DNA from 4 places in the Alistipes sp. AF48-12 genome. Region 2 is predicted to be linked to each of the others. Evidence: riboswitches for the same ligand, from Rfam matches in the RefSeq annotation. Region 2 holds a riboswitch; each other region holds the start of a gene.

Region 1 (3,114 bases), on a different contig from region 2:
TGGAACACCGTTCCCCCGGTGTACAACGCTTGTAGCGGATCCTGCATTTCGAGCGCTTCGTACAGGTCGTCGGTAAAGTTTACCGGCAGGTGGGTCGAATTGGTGTAGTAAGGCTTGGCGCCTTTCAGCAGTCGGTCGGCTTGGTTCGCCGTGATGATATCCGGATAACGCTTGGTATCGAGCATCGCGAACCGGTAGGCGGTGCTTTCGGCCGGAGTGGCTTCGAGGTTGTAGATATTGCCGGTTTCCTCCTGGAATACGGCCAGCACGTCCCGCATGAAGCGCATCGTTTTTTGGGCGAATGCCGCGCCCTCTTCGGTGGCGATTCCGACGCCGAGGAAGTTCAGACAGCATTCGTTCATCCCGTTGATGCCGATCGTCGAGAAGTGGTTTTTCCAATAGCAGCCGAAACGGTCGTGGATGTGGCGCAGGTAGAATTTCGAATAGGGATAGAGTCCCTTTTCGGTGTAGCGCTCGATGACCTTGCGTTTGGTTTCGAGGCTTTCGCGGGCCAGCTCCATCAGGTGGCGCAGCCGTTCGAAAAACGACTTCTCGGACCCCGATTCGTAGCCGAGTCGCGGCAGGTTGATCGTCACGACGCCGACCGACCCGGTCAGCGGGTTCGACGCGAACAGTCCGCCGCCGCGCTTGATTAGTTCCCGTTTGTCGAGCCGCAGCCGGCAGCACATGCTGCGCACGTCGTCGGGTTTCATGTCCGAGTTGACGAAGTTCGAGAAGTAGGGGATGCCGTACTTGGCGGTCATCTGCCAGATGCCGTCGTAATCGGGATTTTCCCAATCGAAATCGGGCGTGATGTTGTAGGTCGGGATCGGGAACGAGAACAGGCTGCCCGCCGCGTCCCCTTCGTACATCACCTCGGCGAAGGCCTTGTTGAGCAGCGTCATTTCGGGCTGAAAATCGCCGTAGGTCTCCTCTTTTATTTCGCCGCCGCAAACCACCGGCTCGTTTTTCAGGAAGTCGGGGACGGTCAGATCCATCGTGATGTTCGTGAACGGAGTCTGGAAACCGACCCGCGTCGGAACGTTCAGGTTGAACAGGAATTCCTGCAAGCACTGTTTGACCTGCGCGTAGTCGAGCCCGTCGTAGCGGACGTAGGGCGCGAGGAAGGTGTCGAAATTCGAGAAGGCCTGCGCGCCGGCCGCTTCGCCCTGCATCGTGTAGAAGAAGTTGACGATCTGTCCGAGCGCTGTCCGCAGGTGCCGGGCCGGCGCGCTCTGCGCTTTGCCTTCGACTCCTTTGAACCCGGTCGTCAATAGGTCTTTCAGATCCCAGCCGACGCAGTAGACGCTCAGGAAGCCCAAGTCGTGGATGTGCATAGCTCCGCTTTTGTGCGCGTCGGCGACCTCTTCGGAATAGAGCCGGCCGAGCCAGTACTGCGAAGTAATCATCGTCGAAATGTGCTGGTTGAGGCCTTGCAGCGAGTAGGCCGAATTGGCGCTTTCCTTGACCCGCCAGTCGTCCTGCGACAGGTAGTCGTCCATCACGTCGAGGTTCGAAAACAGCTCTTTCGATTCGCGGAGCTGTTCGTGCTGCCGACGGTAGAGCATGTAGTTTTTCAGCAGCGCGAAATCGCCGCGACGGTACAGCGCCTGCTCGACGGCGTCCTGCACCTGTTCGACGTGCGGCGTCTGTTCGGCGCTGTTTTTTTCGAGCGAGGCCACCACTTCGCCGCACAGCCGGCGTGCTTCTTTGCGGTTCGGCGCACCGGAGGCCCGCATGGCCTTGAAGATCGCCTGTTCGATTTTCTCCGGACTGAATTGGGCGATCTCGCCCGTCCGTTTTACGATTTGCCGTAAATGAGTCTGTCCATTCATCTTGTTTGAATTTTAAACAGTTAAACAATAAGATAAAATGGTAACTCCGGGAGGATAAAAGATATCGGGCCGCGTACGGAGGGCCCCGACATTCGATCGCTCTTCACCCGAAAGCTACAATGCAATTCATCCGGCAGGTCTTCTGACTTGTTCCGGGTCGCGCGCCTTCCCATCGGGTAAACCGACAGTGGCATTCGGGTTTGCGCGGCCTTTGGCAGGAACTTACAGCTACGGGGATAGTTCCCGACTTTCACGGGATTCCCTTTTGATCTCCCGCCGGGCGAGAAGCCCGGCATCGAGAACCGAATGTTTTCACAAACATAGCGAATCGTTTCGACGGAAAACATTTTCGGCGGAATACTTATTAACAACTTATAAACCTATTCGATTAAACGGTTGGCTGTCATCGCCGAAAGCGACGGGGAAAGACGGTATGCAAAAAGGCCGCTCGCCCGAAACGGCGAACGGCCCTGAAAGAGATCCCGGAAACGGGCGGAAACTATTTTTTCACCAGTTTGCAGGGATAGTGCGCTTTGTATTTCCCTTTGGTCATCGCGGCCAGTTTGCTTTTCAGCAGAGTTCGGCGCAGCGGCGACACGTGGTCGATGAACAGTTTGCCGTCCAGGTGGTCGTACTCGTGCTGGATGACCCGCGCCGCGAAACCTTCGAACTCCTCGTCGTGCTCGACGAAATTTTCGTCCGCGTAGCGGATCCTGATCCGCGACGGCCTTTCGACCCGTTCGTTGATTCCCGGCAGGCTCAAACATCCTTCGTCGAACGGAACGGCGTCGCCGGAGCGTTCGTAGATGTGCGCGTTGATAAAGGCTTTTTTAAAACCGGCCAGGCTCGGATCCTTGTCGGCGTTCACCGAAGCGTCGACCACGAAGATCCGGATGTTGCGGCCCACCTGCGGGGCGGCCAGTCCGACTCCGTCGGCTTCGTACATGGTTTCCCACAGGTTTTCGAGAAATTTGTCCAGTTCCGGATAATCTTTGGCGATGTCTTCGGATTCTTTGCGCAAAACCGCCGAACCGTAAATATAAATCGGAAGTAACATATCGTTCGTTTGCTGTTTTTAATCCTGTTATACCAGATGCCGGATCAGTTCCGTCCGGTCTCCGGGAAGCAGGTCGATCATCGGGATTTCGATCAGCGTGTAGCATCCCGGTTTCTGCAACATAGAAGCCCGCGCCGAGGAGACCAGTATCTGGGCCGTAAGCGCCGGATTGTTGATCTTCATATTGAATTCGAACAGTTGGTTCTGCGTTTTGCCCGAAAC
Region 2 (3,114 bases):
GCCGCCCCGGACGAAGTCGGGCGTATGCATGATGGCGTTCAGGTAAGAGATGTTGGTTTTGATGCCTGTAACTTTGTATTCGTCCAGTGCCGCGCGCATACGCTGGACGGCGTATTCGCGCGTAGTCGCCCGGACGATCAGTTTGGAGATCATCGGATCGTAGTAGACAGGAATTTCGTAACCCTCGTAAATGTAACTGTCGATGCGGATTCCGAGCCCGTTGGGTTCGGTAACCTGTTTGACGAGTCCCGGCGAAGGCATGAAGCCGTTGTCCGCATCCTCGGCGCAAATCCTGCACTCGATGGAGTGCCCCCGCTGGACGATGTCCGTTTGTCGCAGGTGCAGCGGGCGGCCCGAGGCGATGTAGATTTGTTCTTTGACCAGGTCGAGGCCCAGCACTTCTTCAGTTACGGGATGTTCGACCTGGAGTCGGGTGTTCATTTCGAGGAAATAGAAGTTGCGGTTTTTGTCCACGAGAAATTCGATCGTTCCCGCCCCGACGTAACCGACTGCCCGGGCCGCCGCCGCCGCGGTCTTTCCCATTTCCTGTCGCAGTTCGTCGGTCAGGAACGGCGACGGACTCTCTTCCACGATTTTCTGGTGGCGGCGCTGTACCGAACACTCCCGGTCGTACAGATGGACGATATTCCCGTGCGCGTCCCCCAGTATCTGGAATTCGATGTGGTGCGGTTCCTCGATGTATTTTTCGATGTAGACTGTTTCGTCCCCGAACGACGACAGAGCTTCCGATTTAGCGGCGGCGTACGCCTCGCCGATTTCGCTTTCCGACCGGATCAGGCGCATACCCTTGCCGCCGCCGCCGGAAGCCGCTTTCAGAATGACCGGCAAGCCGATTTCTCGGCAGATCCGTTCCGCTTCAGTGGCCGATTCGAGTTGGCGCTGGATGCCGGGCACCACGGGCACGCCGGCTTCCGTCATCGACCGGCGGGCCGAGATCTTGTCGCCCATCCGTTCGATCGTCTCCGCACGCGGGCCGATGAACGTGATTCCCGCCACTTCGCATTTTCGTGCGAATCCGGCGTTTTCCGATAGGAAACCGTATCCCGGATGGACGGCGTCCGCACCGCATTTCAGAGCTGTTTCGATGATTTTATCGACGTCGAGGTAACTTTCTTTCGACGGAGCCGGGCCGATGGGATACGCTTCGTCGGCCAGCATGACGTGTTTCGACATGCGGTCGGCTTCGGAGAAAAGAGCTACCGAACGGATTCCCATTTCGCGACAGGAACGGATGATTCTGACGGCGATTTCTCCTCGGTTGGCTATAACGATTTTTTCGATCATTCGCTATATGATTTAGGTTTTACAATAGGAGCATACCGGGGATTGATCCCTGTCGAGTAGAAGGTCTCCCTGAGTATGCGAAGGCAGTCGTTGCATAGGCAATCGTCGTAATTATCCGCTATGAACCGACGCTGGGCGTCATCCAGAGCCACGCCCGCGCAGAGGCAATCCATAACAGCATCGAGGGAACATGCAAAACGTGTTCCGCAACGAGGACAAACTTTTTCCATCGTTATCACACACCGCAAACGGTCTGCATTCAGCAGAACGATCCGGATTAAAAAAAATGATTAAACTTTCCACGTTTTAACATCCAACCCTCGGGACGGTAAAACATCACCTGAACCGGCAGGTCTTCTGACTGACTCCCGTCCTGATGCCTTCCCGACGTTATCGTTTGCCGCCAGTGGCCATTCAGATCGTTTCAGGACGTTGTTCGGAGTTTCACAGCAGCGGGACTGTCCGGGATTCGCACCCGGTTCCCTTTTATCGCCTTTCTCTGAGTGCAAAAAGGCGAACCGATTCGCCGTCAAAGTTAAAACATTTATTTCATTACTTCCAACTGTTTCGTTGTAATTTCGTTCTTTTTATTTTGTAAATATTTTGTATTTAGTTGTTTGTGTGTTGCAGTCAACTACGGATGTCGCTGGGTAAAGACGATGAAAGAACGATTTTCCGGTTTGGGCGAGAGAGCCGTCCTGATTATAACTTACATTTCCTGAGAGAGAGCCTTTCGGCATTTTTCATCGATTCCGGCCGGCACGAATCCGCGCGTGAAACGTAAAATGCTTTTTCCCTGCGGATCGTATCCGGTTTGCCGGGCGGTCGTTTTCCGGAATTACTACCAGATCTGTTTCTCGTCCCGGTCGACCGTAAATATTCGATTTCCTTGTCCGGGCTGAGATACAGTAAGAGAAAGAGGGCCTTGTTCGGTATGTCGTGGAAAGTCAGTTTGATATCCCGGGCCTTTTGCCTGCCCAGCGAAATCCATCCATTCTTGTCTTTCCTGTAGAACAGCTCGTCGGTATCTCCGATTCTGATGTTGTTGTCATTCCGGCCTACTCCGGAGCCATTCGAGACTGCGCGCGCGGGGCTACAAGAAGGAAACAGCAATTAGCATTAGTCGCCGACTCGTTCCCGCATTTTTATTTTTATTGCGGAGACGAGTCCCGACGGTATTTTTACGGGTTTGTCTGCGATCTCCGCCGCCAGAGCCTGCGCCCTGTCCGGCCGGTTCGTGCTGTCGTATACGTTCACCAGTTCGTACAGCGGCATGAATCGTCCGGGGCACATTCGCGACGCCAGCAGGTAACAGGCTTCCGCCCGGCGGAAATCGCGCCGCTTTTTGTGGGCATCGGCTTTCAACATCTGCACGTCGTAGTCGTTCAGCATTTTTTCGCAGGCCGTCGCCGCTTCGAGGCTTTTGTCCGCTTCGCCCGCATCATTCAATTCCGCTGCGTAATTGTAGAGGAAATAAGCGTTTTTATCCAAAAACGGGTACAGTCGCTCGTATTCCGGCAGCGGCGGGCGATCGGACGATGCGGTTTTCTGCACGCGGTGCCATCGGTTTTCGTAATACATTTCTTTCGCAGTAAATCCCAGCAGCGCGGCGGACGACAGCGCGGCGAGGATTCCGGAAGCCCGCCGCGCGCGGAACCGTTCGCAACTTCGGCGCGACTGGGCCGTCAGGCCGCCTGCCGCGAGTGCGACGATCGACCCGGTGAACGGATACGAGAGCGGGTATGAAAAACAGCAAAGCGCCGCCGCGGCCGACAGTGCCGTCGCGAGCGTGTGCGATTCGTCGTTCGG
Region 3 (3,114 bases), on a different contig from region 2:
TTTCTTTTTACGGTTCCGTGCGATAAGAAAGGCTCATCGGTCGCGGATACGGTGCGCTCGGTTTTTCATCGGTTCTTTACATTTTATAAAAGCGGCCGGATGATGATTTTGCCCGCAATATATAACCGTTTCAGACTGGTTGTAGCGTTTCCCCGCCCGGTGTCGTGAATAGTCTTGGATAATCCGGAAGAGTCCGGAACGGATTAACATACATGTCATTGGCAGACTGAAATATATGACCACATGAATGCTGTTTGAGTTTTTTGCAACTCCACGCTTCTCTGTTTGAGGTTTTGCCTGTTCTGAAAAATGCGACACCGGAGCAAAAGGAGTTTCGGTTTAATCCGTTAAACCGAAATGTTTTGGTTAAACCAAAACCTAACTTGCTCACGCTCGACGCGTGCCGGGAAATTCGGTCCATAAAAGAGATTCAGCCTTTCTGGATTGGGTTACAGAATGGACAATTGGCCGATAAGGCTTCAGGCGACCAAGCTTGATAACCGGCGAAATAGCCCGGTTTGGGCGGTTCGCGGTCGGGCGTATCAAGAAGAATACTGTCGTACAGTTTGGTGCTTTGTAAGGCTGCAATCGTAGTCAATACTACGGTTGTAGCCTTACAAAATGATAAAATGATATTTGTGTCCGGTTACAATAATCCTTTGCTACAGTTTTATAGAGTTAGCATGTGATAATTCGATAAAGTCAAAGATAGTTTTTTACTTTACTAATAGTAGAATGGTAGTTTGCAGAGAGGTAACAGGCTGGCATATGCCTTTTGTTTAATTTCATGCAAGTTTACCAAAGTGTAACAATATTAATTAAAAATATTTTCCGTAATTTTGTGCCGCAAGGTTTTCCGGAAGTTATCTGCTTCCGGGAATAAAAGGGAATGCAGTGAGAATCTGCGACAATACCCGTTGCTGTGAGTTTCAGTCCTTATAGGGCAACTCCGCGCACTCTTTGCCACTGGTTTTAAACTGGGAAGGCGCAGCGGAGGAAATGAGTCAGAAGACCTGCCTTGCGATAACGAGGATTTACCCCTGCGGGATCACGGGTGGTATGTAATTGGCTCTCCCAAACATCGTATTTCGTTTGTTTTTGTCGGTCAACTGCAGAGGTAAATCGTGCAAACGAATGAACTTGCATGCAATTTACTGAAAATAAGTATTTTACAACTTCGGTTGCCGCCCAGCCGAAAGACACGACGTTTCTTCAGGAATCGGACAGTGTACTCCGTAAATACGAGATTGGGGAAGTGACGGTTTACGGCCGCCGGACCTTGCCGAAGATCATTCCCGCACAGGAATTGTCGGGAACAGAACTCGAGCGCCTGAACGTGGTTTCCGTGGCCGATGCCATTCGTTATTTTTCCGGCGTCCAGATCAAGGACTACGGCGGAATCGGGGGATTGAAGACGGTCAATATCCGGAGCATGGGAACCCAGCACGTCGGGGTGTTCTACGACGGCATCCAGTTGGGCAACGCCCAGAACGGGCAGATCGACCTGGGGCGCTTCTCGCTGGACAATATGGAGGCCGTTTCGCTGTACAACGGGCAGAAAAGCGCCATCTTCCAGTCGGCTAAGGATTATGCCTCCGCGGGATCGGTTTACATGACTACCCGGACACCACGTTTCGATTCTGTCAAAAATTACAACCTGAGTTTTTCTGTCAAAGGAGGGTCGTTCGGTACGGTCAACCCGTCCGTGTTGTGGGAACATAGGATCAGCGACAAACTGAGCAGCTCGTTCAATGCGGAATATATGTATACGACCGGACGGTATAAGTTCAGCTATGCGAAGAAGGACGGATACGATACGACCGAAGTGCGGCGTAACGGCGATGTCAGCGCTCTTAGGGTGGAGGGCGGACTGTTCGGAAAGATCAGGGACGGAGAGTGGAAGGCCAAAGTCTATTTCTACGACTCGGAACGCGGCTATCCGGGCGCTTCGGTGCGGGAGGAGCCGGGAAAGTTCAAGCACGAAGACCGCCAGTGGGACCGTAACCTGTTCGTGCAGTCTTCGTTCCGCAAACAGTTCGGTTCGCTTTATACACTCGTGCTGAACGGCAAGTACGCTTACGATTACCTGCATTACCTGTCCGATCCACGGCTCGACGTGACGACCATGTATGTCGATAACCATTACCGGCAGCAGGAGGTCTATTTCTCGGCCGTAAACGGCTTCTCTTTTTTCGACTGGTGGAAAGTCAACCTTTCCGCTGATTTCCAGTGGAACACGCTCGATGCCGACTTGGTGGACTTTGCCTGTCCGCAGCGGTACTCCGTCCTGACGGCATTGGCCACGTCCGTTCAGTTCGAAAAATTCAGTATGCAGGCCAGCCTGCTTCATACTTATATCTACGACAAAACCAAAGCCCTCGGCGAGGAAGCTCCGGAAAAGAGCCAGTTCACACCGACGGTCGTTATGTCTTATCGCCCGTGGAGCGCGGAAAATCTGCAACTCAGGGCATTTTACAAACGGATATTCCGTATGCCTACGTTCAACGATCTTTATTATACGTTCATCGGTAACAAACAGTTGAAGCCCGAGTTTACGACCCAGTACGACGTGGGGATCGTTTACAACAAATCGTTCGGTGGTCACGGGTTGACTTATCTGGACGTATCGGTGGACGGTTATTTCAATCAGGTGGACGACAAGATCATCGCCATGCCCACATCCAATCAGTTCCAGTGGACGATGGTCAACCTCGGGTACGTGGAGATACGCGGCATCGACGCGTCGGTACAATCCGGTTTCCAATTCGGGAAGGTTGCCCTCAATGCCCGCCTGAACTACACTTACCAGAAAGCGCAGGATTTCACCGATCCCGAAAGCCAATGGTACGGCGGGCAGATTCCCTATATCCCCTGGCACAGCGGATCGGCCATACTGGGCGGCAGCTATAAAAGCTGGGACTGGAATTACAGCTTTATCTATACCGGCGAACGGTACGAAGCGGTGGCCAATATTCCGGAAAACTATTCGCAACCGTGGTATACCCACGACATGTCGCTGTCCAAGAGTTTTCAGTGGAACCGCGTCGGTATGCGGGTCACGGCCGAAGTCAACAATATTTTCAACCAACAGTATGAAGTCGTCCAGTGCTATCC
Region 4 (3,114 bases), on a different contig from region 2:
GGGCGTGAATTCGCTTTTGTCGCCGGCGCTTCCCCCGACGGCTTCCGTCCGGTCGTGGACATAAGTGTGCAGCAGGCTTGCCTGCACTTTGACCCGGGGAAATTCGAACGAGGTCGCCGCGGCCGTCAGTACTGAATAGCGCTGCGGATAGACGAAATCGACCAAGTCGGCGTCCAGCGTGTTCCATTGGAAATCGGCGGCGAGGTTGGCTTTCCACCATTTGAAAAACGTAAATTCGTTGGCTGCCGATAAATACGTCTCCTGCTGGTAGTAGTGGTTGTTGACATACATCGTGCTCTCGTCGAGGCGCGGATCGGACAGGTAGTGCAGGTAATCGTAGGCGTACTTGCCGTTCAGCAACAGACTGTAAAACGGACTGAAGGTTTTCCGGAAAGAACCCTGTACGAAAAAGTTGTCGTCCCACTGCCGGTCTTCGTGCCGGAACCGTCCGGGTTCCTGTCGCACCGAAGCGCCCGGGTAGCCCCGTTCCGAGTTGTAAAAGTAGACTTTCGCTTTCCATTCGCCGTTGCGTACCAGGCCGAAAAGGCCGCCTTCGGCCCGTAGGGCGCGCACGTCGCCGTTGCGGCGCACTTCAGTCGTGTCGTATCCGTTTTTTTTCGTGTAGCTGAACTTGTAGCGGCCCGTGGTGTACAGGTATTCGACGTTGAACGAACTGCTGAGCCGGTCGTTGAACCGGTGTTCCCACAGGATCGACGGGTTGGCCGTGCCGAAAGAGCCGGTTTTCATCGACACGCCGAAATGGTTGTTTTTTCCGTCTCGGTCGAAACGGGGCGTTCGCGTCTGCATGTAAATCGAACCGGCCGATGCGAAATCTTTAGCCGGCTGGAATACCGCGCTTTTCTGCCCGTTGTACAGCGAAATGGATTCCATGTTGTCCAGCGAAAAGCGTCCCAGGTCGATCTGCCCGTTCTGTGCGTTGCCGAGTTGGATGCCGTCGAAGAAAACGCCGACGTGCTGGGTGCCCATGCTACGGATATTGATGGTTTTGAGTCCTCCGATTCCGCCGTAATCCTTGATCTGCACCCCGGAAAAATAGCGTACCGCATCGGCGACCGACAGGGCGTTGAGTCGCTGCAGTTCTTTGCCGGAGAGTTCCTGGGCGGGGATAATCCGGGACGGTTGGTTCTGTCCGTATACGGTCACCTCGTCGATGCTGTAATGGCGTAGGCTGTCCGGATACGCTTTGCGTGTCAGGCTGTCGGAGCCGTTCTGCGAATAAAGCGCCGCCGGTGTCAGGCAACACATAAACAGGAAGAGATAAATGGGAGGAATACGTTCCATGCCGCTCGTTGATCGTTAAAAAATCCAATTCGGTTTTACAGCGGGCGGCATCGTGCGCAAATAGGTCAGCCGGAAATTCCGTCGATTTTCGTCTGTTCACCGCAGACTGTAAAATCCGTAAAGCAAAGGTAGGTCTTCTGACTCGTTTCCGTTTCGGCGCCTTCCCGACTCGATGTCAGTGGCCAAGAGTGTCGAAACATTTTATTCCTTTCGGAACTGAAACTTACAGCAGCGGGGACTGTTGCCGATTCGCACGGCATTCCCTTTTAATTCCCTGATCGCGGTCGAAAGCGCGATGCGGAAACCTTTGCACGGCAAAGATAGTTTTTTTTCGGGACGATGCTGCCGGATCGTAAAAAAATGTGCGTCCGGACGTTTGGACGGTGTGCCGTCGGAGTGTTTTTCAAAAAAATACGTCCGGGATGGAAAATATATCCCGGAAAGTATTATCTTTGCATCCGCAATAGGAGAGTTGCCGGAGTGGTCGATCGGGGCAGACTCGAAATCTGTTGAACCGCTTATGTGGTTCCTGGGGTTCGAATCCCTAACTCTCCGCAAACAAGGCTGATTGTCAGCGAATTACAAGGATAGCACCCAGATTTACACCCTAAAATGTAAGTTTGGGTGTTTTCTTTTTTCTCCGTTAAGGACACAAATGAGGGGGCATAGGGCCGTCTCTGCGATTGCGTATGCGAAAATACTATTATACCCCCTGCGGCTTGCAGCCGCAGGGGGTACAACGGAAACGGATGCCCGGCCGCTCCGCTCTCTTGTTATTCTCGAACGGGGCGGACGTCGAAACTCTCGCCGCGCAAGCGTGTATCACTCAACGGCGAAGCACGATCTTTATTCCAGGCCAGGGAATACGGTACTATACGGATGGCCACGTAATATATTACGACGGATATACATACGGTTACTGGACGGGACAAGCGACTGCGACCCATTCTGGGCGTCAGTTCATGATAAGCAAAAATGGAATCAGCCCGAGCCCTTCAAGTGGGAAAAGCTGGGGCTTCTCCGTCCGGCCCGTGAAAGAATAGCCGCTCTGCGGCAGGGCTATCCGTTTTCGTTGTACCCCCTGCGGCTGCAAGCCGCAGGGGGTATAATAGTATTTTCGCATACGCAATCGCAGGGATGACCCTATGACTTGCGGGGTGGAAACGGCTCGTCATACGAAAATCAATCCAATAACTTATAAATTATCAATCCGATACGATCCATTCCACAGGAAAGGGGGTTGTTCTTATGTGAAGCGTGCGCAACACGTAATTAGTCACGGAGTACAACAACCCGAAAAACAGAAACTGAATGGATTTCCTCATACTTACAAAAAACGAATTTTTCCGTCTGATCAATGACGGAGCCGACGCCCGCACCATAACGCCGTCGGTATATAACGAGTTCATCAAAGAGGTTTGCACCGTATGCTGCGCTCCGCCATCCCAGCGGCATCACCTTATCTTCACGCTCGCCTATATCGAAAAGGAACTGGGCTGTCTGCACGAGATTCACAAGGCGGAATCTTCCCATACAATTCCTATCCGCAAAGCCCTGACGTTCGTGCGTCGGATGTTTCGATACCTCCAAACCCAGACGCCTCCGCTGTCGGCGCAAAAATCCGATATTCCGGACACGCCTTTCCGCTGGACGGGTAGTCTCGTCGAGTTGGTGGAGATCATCTATGCGTTCGACGAGATCGGCTGTATCAACGACGGAGAGAACGACATCAAGGAGCTGGCTGCGTTTTTCGGTCAGATATTCGGGCTGGAAATAAAGGACAGCCATTGCTATAACGCCTATACGGACATC

The links. Region 2 has a riboswitch for cobalamin ahead of DW082_RS04780 (cysteine-rich CWC family protein). Riboswitches for the same ligand answer to the same signal wherever they lie in the genome.
Region 1: it holds a riboswitch for cobalamin, as region 2 does, so the genes downstream of both, DW082_RS10730 (ribonucleoside triphosphate reductase) here and DW082_RS04780 (cysteine-rich CWC family protein) in region 2, are expected to answer to the same signal.
Region 3: it holds a riboswitch for cobalamin, as region 2 does, so the genes downstream of both, DW082_RS13265 (TonB-dependent receptor) here and DW082_RS04780 (cysteine-rich CWC family protein) in region 2, are expected to answer to the same signal.
Region 4: it holds a riboswitch for cobalamin, as region 2 does, so the genes downstream of both, DW082_RS00670 (TonB-dependent receptor) here and DW082_RS04780 (cysteine-rich CWC family protein) in region 2, are expected to answer to the same signal.

Annotation. Positions count from the first base shown of each region.
Region 1 is NZ_QUDJ01000016.1:39,330-42,443, reverse strand. Features, by position in the region: gene DW082_RS10730 (ribonucleoside triphosphate reductase) at 1-1,835, opposite strand, end outside; cobalamin riboswitch at 1,950-2,157, opposite strand; gene def (peptide deformylase) at 2,335-2,892, opposite strand; gene DW082_RS10720 (diaminopimelate dehydrogenase) at 2,920-3,114, opposite strand, start outside.
Region 2 is NZ_QUDJ01000005.1:137,947-141,060, reverse strand. Features, by position in the region: gene accC (acetyl-CoA carboxylase biotin carboxylase subunit) at 1-1,305, opposite strand, end outside; gene DW082_RS04780 (cysteine-rich CWC family protein) at 1,302-1,535, opposite strand; cobalamin riboswitch at 1,635-1,843, opposite strand; gene DW082_RS04775 (O-antigen ligase family protein) at 2,425-3,114, opposite strand, start outside.
Region 3 is NZ_QUDJ01000028.1:12,540-15,653, forward strand. Features, by position in the region: cobalamin riboswitch at 833-1,036, shown strand; gene DW082_RS13265 (TonB-dependent receptor) at 1,145-3,114, shown strand, end outside.
Region 4 is NZ_QUDJ01000001.1:131,357-134,470, reverse strand. Features, by position in the region: gene DW082_RS00670 (TonB-dependent receptor) at 1-1,266, opposite strand, end outside; cobalamin riboswitch at 1,412-1,626, opposite strand; tRNA gene DW082_RS00665 (tRNA-Ser) at 1,769-1,857, shown strand; gene DW082_RS00655 (RteC domain-containing protein) at 2,614-3,114, shown strand, end outside.